DNA from 2 places in the Colwellia sp. PAMC 21821 genome. Region 2 is predicted to be linked to the other one. Evidence: predicted binding sites of a transcription regulator. Region 2 holds the regulator's gene; the other holds the start of a gene.
The links. The regulator FliA, encoded in region 2, starts transcription of late flagellar genes. The targets are predictions, from matches to a motif close to CTAAAGNTNNNNNNNNNNNNGCCGATA.
Positions count from the first base shown of each region.

Region 1: the regulator FliA is predicted to act here: its motif matches at 2,042-2,068, upstream of A3Q33_RS19985 (VC2046/SO_2500 family protein).

Region 1 covers NZ_CP014943.1:4,778,013-4,782,302, forward strand. The annotation lists gene A3Q33_RS19975 (hypothetical protein) at 284-754, shown strand; gene A3Q33_RS19980 (YchJ family protein) at 990-1,478, shown strand; gene A3Q33_RS19985 (VC2046/SO_2500 family protein) at 1,475-2,008, opposite strand; gene A3Q33_RS19990 (ATP-binding protein) at 2,132-3,424, opposite strand; gene A3Q33_RS19995 (response regulator) at 3,501-4,217, opposite strand.
Region 2 covers NZ_CP014943.1:1,062,532-1,066,821, reverse strand. The annotation lists gene flhF (flagellar biosynthesis GTPase FlhF) at 1-616, shown strand, start outside; gene A3Q33_RS04435 (MinD/ParA family protein) at 692-1,534, shown strand; gene A3Q33_RS04430 (RNA polymerase sigma factor FliA) at 1,556-2,269, shown strand; gene cheY (chemotaxis response regulator CheY) at 2,318-2,701, shown strand; gene A3Q33_RS04420 (protein phosphatase CheZ) at 2,732-3,475, shown strand; gene A3Q33_RS04415 (chemotaxis protein CheA) at 3,489-4,290, shown strand, end outside.

The DNA of each region.
Region 1 (4,290 bases), 1.2 Mb from region 2:
CTGATAACAAATTATTTATTCTCTTTATCTCTCTCACTAGTCAATTATTAAGTATGGCGATAAAACCATTCATCAGCTGGGCTTCGCTAGTCAAAATAAGCATCGATAAACAGATAAGCTGTTAATTATTAGCGCTGTAATTAAATATTTTGACCCTGAATAATGAGCAAAGCACGAATGAGTTAGGTATAAATCGCAGGCAACAAAAATAGATAAAATAATACTTGAAATAACAGCTCAACCGATATACTGTATGTTTATACAGTATATCGAGGTCGGTACTATGATTAACATTAACAAAATAGATTTAGAAATAAATAACAGTAGCTTAGCTATAAATAACGCGATTGAAAGTCCGCGTGAAATAAGTTTATCTTCTACATGGTGTAATATAGTACCGGTGAATAGTCCTTATGACTTATCTGAAAAATACCAAGATATTTGTCAAAATCATCATGATGATAACAAATGGATTTTAATGATTAATCCTGAAAACAATTCGCTAGAACAACTCTCTAGTATGGGTAAAATTAATCCTGAAAAAATACTAAGAGTTAATGCAAATAAGGTTAATGTCAGCCTAGAGCATATTAAAAATACGTTATTAAAAGGCACTTGTTCTGCGATGATTTTGTCAGATACTGATTATAATCAAGCTCAAATAAGAGAAATATCGCGTTGTGCTGCTTTAGGAAAAACTCACTGTATTTTATTGCAAAAAACAAATTTTCAACAAACAAGCCAGCTTCATTAATTTACTACAGCAGGCCACTACAGTAGTTCACTGCGAGTAAGCTATCGATAAGTTAATCTGTAGATAGCTTAACCTTTAGATTACTTATTCTGTTGGTTAGTAATTCTGTAAATATTAATAGTATCCGCATTGCTGTTATCAATAAGGCCTTAGAAAAGCTATAAATGATTAAAACCCTATTGGCGGTCATGATAAGCTAGCTAAAATTTTAATTTAATAGTAATAGCTTATTTACATGTTATGTCCATGCGGCTCAGAACAAGCCTACAATCAATGTTGCCAACCTTTTATAATGGCAAGCAAAGCCGTTAATACCCCCGAGCAACTCATGCGTTCACGCTACTCTGCCTATGCAAATAAACAAGCAACGTATATTTACCTCACTTATGCAAAATCTAGCCAAGTTGAGCAATCAGTTGAAGATATTGCACAATGGGCTGCACAAACAACATGGTTAAAGTTAATCATTCACTCTGCCAGTGATCATAAAAAGAATTTAGCTAACAATGAGCATGCTCAAGTAGAATTTTCCGCCTTTTATCAGCTCAACGGGAAAATTTGGCTAATGCGAGAAAAATCTAATTTTGCAATAGAAGACGGCAAGTGGCGATATCTTGATGGTGATGTGTCAGATAGCAAAGCGTATAATAAACCCAAAAGAAATGAGTTTTGCTTTTGTGGAAGCCATAAAAAATTTAAACAATGTTGTGCAAAAAACCTTTAAGCAACAGCATCCATCAATGGTGCTTTCACAATCGTTGTTTGCACTGCAGCTAACCAAGCCTGGGCATTAAAATCAGCCCTTTGCTGTGTTTTTTCTATCGATTTGTTTTGGTGTTTTTGTTGGCAATACAAACTTGTATTAGTCATAACAGACTGGCTTATATGTTTGGCATCGTCACGAAATACTAAAGGTCTGGGATTAAGCGAGTTAGTTAACCGTAGGTGTTCTAACTGCTGTAATTCTATCAAGCTGGCCTGATTGTACATAGTTATATCTTCAACGTTGTTTAACGCGATAGGCGCTTCATTGGGTAATTGAAAATATTTTCTTAGCTGTTCTGATGTCGTGATTTTTTCAGTAGTTTGTGAAAGTGGTAACTTAAATTGGCTATGTGCTCTAACATCGTCTGTTAGCATAGCAAGTAGAAGAGAAAAATCAGCACGACGATCATGATCAACACTTTCGCTAAGCTGCTCGCCTAACTGAAGTTCATGAACAAGTATGTCGTTTGATAAAGCGTCTAGTGTCAAAATAATCTACTGTTTTACTGCCGATAATATTACTATCGGCAGTGTGGTAAATTACTTTAATATTTCAGGTAATTAATAATTAATTTTTATAATAATTACAATCTATTGGACAATTATTATGCACTAAGCAGTAACATGCTTAATGGGCCAGCTAAGGATAAAAGTCGCACCGCCATGTTCACTGTCAACTACAGAAGCACTTCCGCCATGCCATTCCATAATTCGACAAACAATGGCGAGACCTAAACCAAAACCACCTGTTTCTCGATTACGAGATGTATCGCCACGAGAGAAAGCGTCAAATATAGTACATTTAAAGTCATCTGACACGCCTTCGCCATTATCAGTTACTTTTATTTGACAGTGATCATCTTTTTGCATGATGGTGATGTCTATTTCACCTTTACCGTATTTTATAGCATTTGAAATGTAGTTATTTAGCGCACGTGCGATAAATTGACGATCAGCCTGAACGCTAACATCTCCAAGCATATTATTAATATTAAATTTTTGATCAAATTGTTGATAATTACTGACCTGCTTTTCAACAATTTCAACCAATGACTCTTCATTGAAGTTCAGTTCAGGTCTGTCATTATCAAAACTAGCGTAAATCAACATTTCATTAATTAATTGTTCTAACTCACAAATATCTTTGCTAATAGCATTACGATACTTTTCTTGTTTAGCTTTATCATCGGTGCAGGCTAACATCTGCAAAGCAAATTTAGTGCGCGCTAAAGGGGTACGTAATTCATGTGCAACCGCAGTTGATAACTCTTTATGAGCATCAATTAAACGCTTGATTCTACTCGCCATAGTATTAAACGCAGTTACCATGGGCTCAGTCATCTTAGAGCTTGCTTTAGGTGCTACAACATCAAAACTTTCTTGACCAAAGTCGATAGCTGTTTTTCTTAATTGATCCAAGTCACGAGATAGAGGCCGTAACCAAAAGAACAATATACAGGCTAAACATGCTAGCAAAATAACGCGAATTAATGCTTCTACTCTTGGCCTAGTAGGCATTTTAGCTGGTCCTAAAACAATCATCGTGCCAGCACTGTTGATTCTGTGATGAATTTCTACTGCGTCATTATCATAATATATATGGGTATTATCTTCTTTAATAACGTCATTACGTTGATGATTAATTACTTTTTCTTGTTGTTCTGATATTAACTTTAACGGTAACTGCCATTGCTGTGCAGCACCCGAAATTATCTCTGGCCATTCATTTTCTGGATGTTTTTCTAAATAATTAGAAAGTGATAACAACATGCTTTTATAGCCAGTATATGATTCAATATCTTGTTCAAGATATGAACTCCATACTTCATCTAGCATCCAAGAGAATACGATAAAAATAGAGATAATAAGAAAATATAAGCTGAAGAATGAGCGACCAAGTTTCATCAAAATGCCTAAAAAGAGAGGAAAAGTACTGATGAGATGGCGTAGCACCCCATCAGCTTACACAATATAAAAATGATTAACTCCACGCATCTGGAACAAATAGGTAACCCTGTCCCCAAATGGTTTTAATACGAAAAGGTGTTTCATTACTGTCATGCAATTTTTTACGTAAGCGCGATATACGAACATCAACACTTCTATCCATGCCATCGTACTCACGACCAACAACCGCTTTATAAATATAATCACGATTTTGTACTTCGCCAGAGCGGCTAGCTAATAACCAAAGTAAATCAAATTCTTGGCTAGTAAGATCAACATTTTTTCCGTGCAATGTCACCTGTCTAGAGCCACGGCTAATATGTAGTTCGCCACAATCAATTTCAGCGTTTTCTTTACCTTCAGAAGGCAGTTGACCACGGCGTAAGAGCGCATTAACACGCGCTAATAATACTCTTGGCTCTACTGGCTTAATTACGTAGTCATCAGCACCAATTTCTAAACCTAGCACTTGATCAAAGTCAGTGCCTTTAGCAGTAAGCATTAAAATAGGACCTTTGTATCCAGGTCGTAAGTCTTTACATACCGCAAAACCATCTTTACCGGGTAACATAATGTCTAAAATGATCAAGTCTGGCACGAATTTATCAACGCGTTTTTCGACCGTGTCACCTCTAAATTCTTGCTTAACGTGATAGCCTTCACTTTCTAAAAACTCAGCGACTAAATCCGACAACTGGCGGTCATCCTCAACGAGTAATATCTTCTTAACTGACAATTTACTATCTGACATTAACTTGCTCCTACTTTGTTACGCTGTATTAACAGCACTTCATGGTTGTATTATCAACACGGTTCAATGTATA
Region 2 (4,290 bases):
TGGTAAAACCACAACTATTGCGAAACTAGCCGCCCGATTTTCACAAGTTCACGGTGCTGACCAAGTAGTCTTAATTTCGACTGATAGTTATCGTATTGCTGGCTTTGAGCAACTTGCCACTTACGGCCGCATTATTGGTTGCCAAGTTAAGCTGGCTAACGACGGTAATGAGTTAGATAGCCTATTACAACAGTTTGCCCAAAAGAAATTAATCTTAATAGACACGGCTGGTATGGGGCAAAGAGATATGCGCCTAACTGAGCATTTGACTACCTTAATTTCGAATGCACGTGTTAGAATTCGTAATTACTTAGTGTTAGCAGCCAATACGCAACAGCGTGTAATGCAAGAAAATGTTGAACGTTTTAAGCGCATTCCATTGGCGGGCTGTATTTATACGAAATTAGATGAAAGCCTAAGTGTTGGTGAAATTATAACCACATCACTGCAAAATGGTTTAGCTATTGGCTATCTTACTGATGGGCAAAGGGTTCCAGAAGATATTAAGGTTGCAAATGCTGAGAAATTGGTTACGCTTGCAGATAGAATGGCAATTAAGTCTCAAGGCTCAGGAACTGTTTCCTGGCGGACACCCGCATCAGCCGTAGCAGTATAGTCGCCTTACAATAGGCAGAGCACTTATACCATTGAATATATATTTCATTTGGTATTATATAGAGAAGTTACTTAGATGATAGATCAAGCGAGCGGCTTAAGAAAAATGCAAGATCCCCAACTTATAAAAGTCATAGCAGTTTCTGGCGGTAAAGGTGGCGTTGGTAAAACCAATGTCTCGTTAAATACTGCAATTTCCTTAGCTAAATTAGGTAAGAGCGTTTTAGTGCTTGATGCCGACTTAGGTTTAGCGAATGTTGATGTCATGCTAGGTTTGCGCGTACAACGTAACTTGTCTCATGTTTTATCCGGCGAGTGTGAACTTGATGATATTATTATCCAAGGTCCTGCTGGCATTAATATTATTCCGGCCACGTCGGGCACGCAATCAATGGTAGATTTAACCCCAGCGGAGCATGCTGGGCTTATTCGTGCTTTTAGTGATATGCAAACTAAATTTGATATTCTCATTGTTGATACTGCCGCTGGTATCTCGGATATGGTGTTAAGTTTTTGCCGAGCATCACAAGATGTTTTATTGGTTGTATGCGACGAACCTACCTCAATTACCGACTGTTATGCCTTAATGAAACTGCTCAGCAGAGATCACGGCCTATTCAAGTTTAAAGTTGTGGCAAATATGGTGCGCAGCCCGAAAGAGGGCCAAAACTTATTTGCTAAACTCTCTAAAGTTACCGATAGATTTTTAGATGTTACCTTAGAGCTTGTCGCGGTTGTCCCTTATGATGAAAATATTCGTAAATCGGTTAGAAAACAACAAGCAATTGTAGAAGCATATCCAGACTCACCAGCCTCAATAGGCTTTCAAGCACTCGCCAAGAATATTATTAGCTGGCCAATGCCGAAGCAAGCGTCAGGGCATTTAGAATTCTTTATTGAGCAATTGCTAGAACATTAACCCACAAATAAGTGAGCTATAGTGGTAAAAGTACATACTTATAGTGTTGATAAATCGGCTTTGCTGGAGCAACACACGGTGCTTGTGAAACGTATTGCTTATCATTTGCTTGCCCGATTACCTGCCAGCGTTATTGTTGATGATCTTATTCAATCCGGCATGATAGGTTTACTTGAAGCGTCCAATAATTTTGATAACAGCAAAGGTGCAAGTTTTGAAACTTTTGCTGGTATTCGTATTCGTGGCGCTATGCTTGATGAAATTCGTCGAGGCGACTGGGTTCCCCGCTCAGTGCATAAAAATAGTCGCATGGTCAGCGAAGCCATAAAACACTTAGAAGCTGAACACGGACGCGATGTCAGCGATGTTGAAGTGGCAGAAAAACTTGAAATCACCATAAATGAATATCATCAGATCCTTAATGAAGTCAGTTCAGGAAAAATACTCGGCATTGATGACCTAGGTGTCAGTGAAGATGTTATTGAAGTCGCGCACAGTCATCATCAAGATGAACCTTATGCTAATATTGAACATAGTTTCTTTAAAAAATCACTGGCAGAATGTATTTCTTCTTTACCAGAGCGAGAAGCTTTAGTACTGTCATTATATTACGATGAAGAGCTTAACCTTAGAGAAATAGGCCAAGTACTTGATGTCAGCGAATCTCGGGTAAGCCAAATACACAGTCAGGCAATGCATCGATTAAAAGCTCGTATGCAATCTTGGCAAAGTTAAGTAGAATAATAATATAGTAGAATTTAAATGTTCTCACCGGAGGGTGCCTTGGATAAAAATATGAAAGTGCTTGTTGTTGACGATTTTTCAACAATGAGACGTATAATCAAAAACTTATTACGTGACTTAGGCTTTACCAATATCTCAGAAGCAGATGATGGTAATACGGCATTGCCGATGCTTAAAGAGGGTAACTTTGATTTTGTTGTTACTGATTGGAATATGCCGGGTATGCAAGGTATTGATTTACTTAAAGCGATTAGAGCTGATAGTAATTTATCTCATATTCCGGTTTTAATGGTAACGGCAGAAGCTAAGAAAGAACAAATTATCATGGCGGCACAAGCTGGCGTTAATGGCTATATCGTAAAACCATTTACCGCTGCTACATTAAACACCAAGCTTGATAAAATTTTCGAACGACTTGGTTAGTCATCAATTTTTGTTTCGCAAGGCCGTCATATGAGTACTAATACCAGTGTCCATGTTTCATTAGAGCAAGCTAAACTGTTGGTCGAATATCTTGAAAACGATCAACAAGATAAAGCCGATGAGTTAATCGCTGAAATTCAAACCCCGATTAATTCTGAGCTGTTTGCTGAAATAGGTAAGTTAACCCGTCAATTACATGACTCTTTGAATAATTTTCAAATTGATTCACGTTTGAGTGACTTAGCTACTGAAGAAATACCAGACGCTAAAGAAAGACTGAATTTTGTTATCAAAAGTACGGAAGAAGCCGCTAATAAAACCATGGATGCCGTTGAAGCTATTTTTCCGGTGGTTAATGGTATTCAACAGAAAATCAGTACGGTTAATCCACTGTGGCAAAAATTAATGCAAAACGAACTCGATGTCAGTGAGTTTAAGTCATTATGTCGAGATATCGATGTGCTACTGAAAACAACAGAAAAAGATACCGACAAAATTAATCGCTTGATGACCGATGTTTTAATGGCACAAGACTTTCAAGATCTTACAGGACAAGTTATTCGCAAAGTTATCGACTTAGTGCGCGAAGTTGAAGACAGCTTGATCAGTATGCTGACCGCCTTTGGTCTTTCTTCAGAGCAGAGCCCATTGAATAAACTGCCCACCGTCGGTGATAACTTAGTCGAGGGTCCGATTATTAATAGTAAAAATCGTAATGATGTTGTGGCAAATCAAGACGACGTTGATGATTTATTATCAAGCTTAGGTTTTTAATAGGAGTTCTTAAATGTCATTTGAACAAGATGAAGAAATTCTTCAGGATTTTTTAATCGAAGCTGGAGAAATACTTGAGTCCTTGTCTGAGCAATTAGTTGAGCTTGAAAATGACCCGAATAATGCCGAATTACTCAATGCTATTTTTAGAGGGTTTCATACCGTAAAAGGGGGCGCTGGCTTTTTATCACTTACTGAATTAGTCGATGCTTGCCACGGCGCAGAAAATGTTTTCGATACCTTAAGAAATCAGCAGAGATCAGTTACCCCATCGTTAATGGATGTCATTCTCCAATCACTTGACACAATTAACGAAATGTTTACGCAAGTGCAAAATAAAGAGCCACTGACAAGCGCCGAACCTAGTTTGTTAGCCGAGTTACACCGTTTATCTCAGCCTGAAGGTCAAGAAACTCCTGTGCTTGCAGCGCCTATTGCAACGCCTGAGGCTAATGCGCCGGAAGCTATTGGCAGTTCAAGCGATGAAATGTCAGATGATGAATTTGAACGCTTATTAGATGAGCTTCATGGCGGTGGTGCTCCAACGCCTAGTGCTCCTGTTTCCCCGCAGTCAAGCTCTTCATCCAATAATGATATATCAGACGATGAATTTGAATCATTACTTGATGAACTTCATGGCCAAGGTGCTTTTTCTGCTGCAGTTAGCACAACGCATGAGCAGTCGGCAAGCTCATCGTCACCCGATGAAATTAATGATGATGATTTTGAGGCATTATTAGATGAACTTCACGGTAAAGGTAAAAGCCCTCAAGCGCAAACGCCTCAAGATCAGACTCCTGCACCTGAAAAGCCCG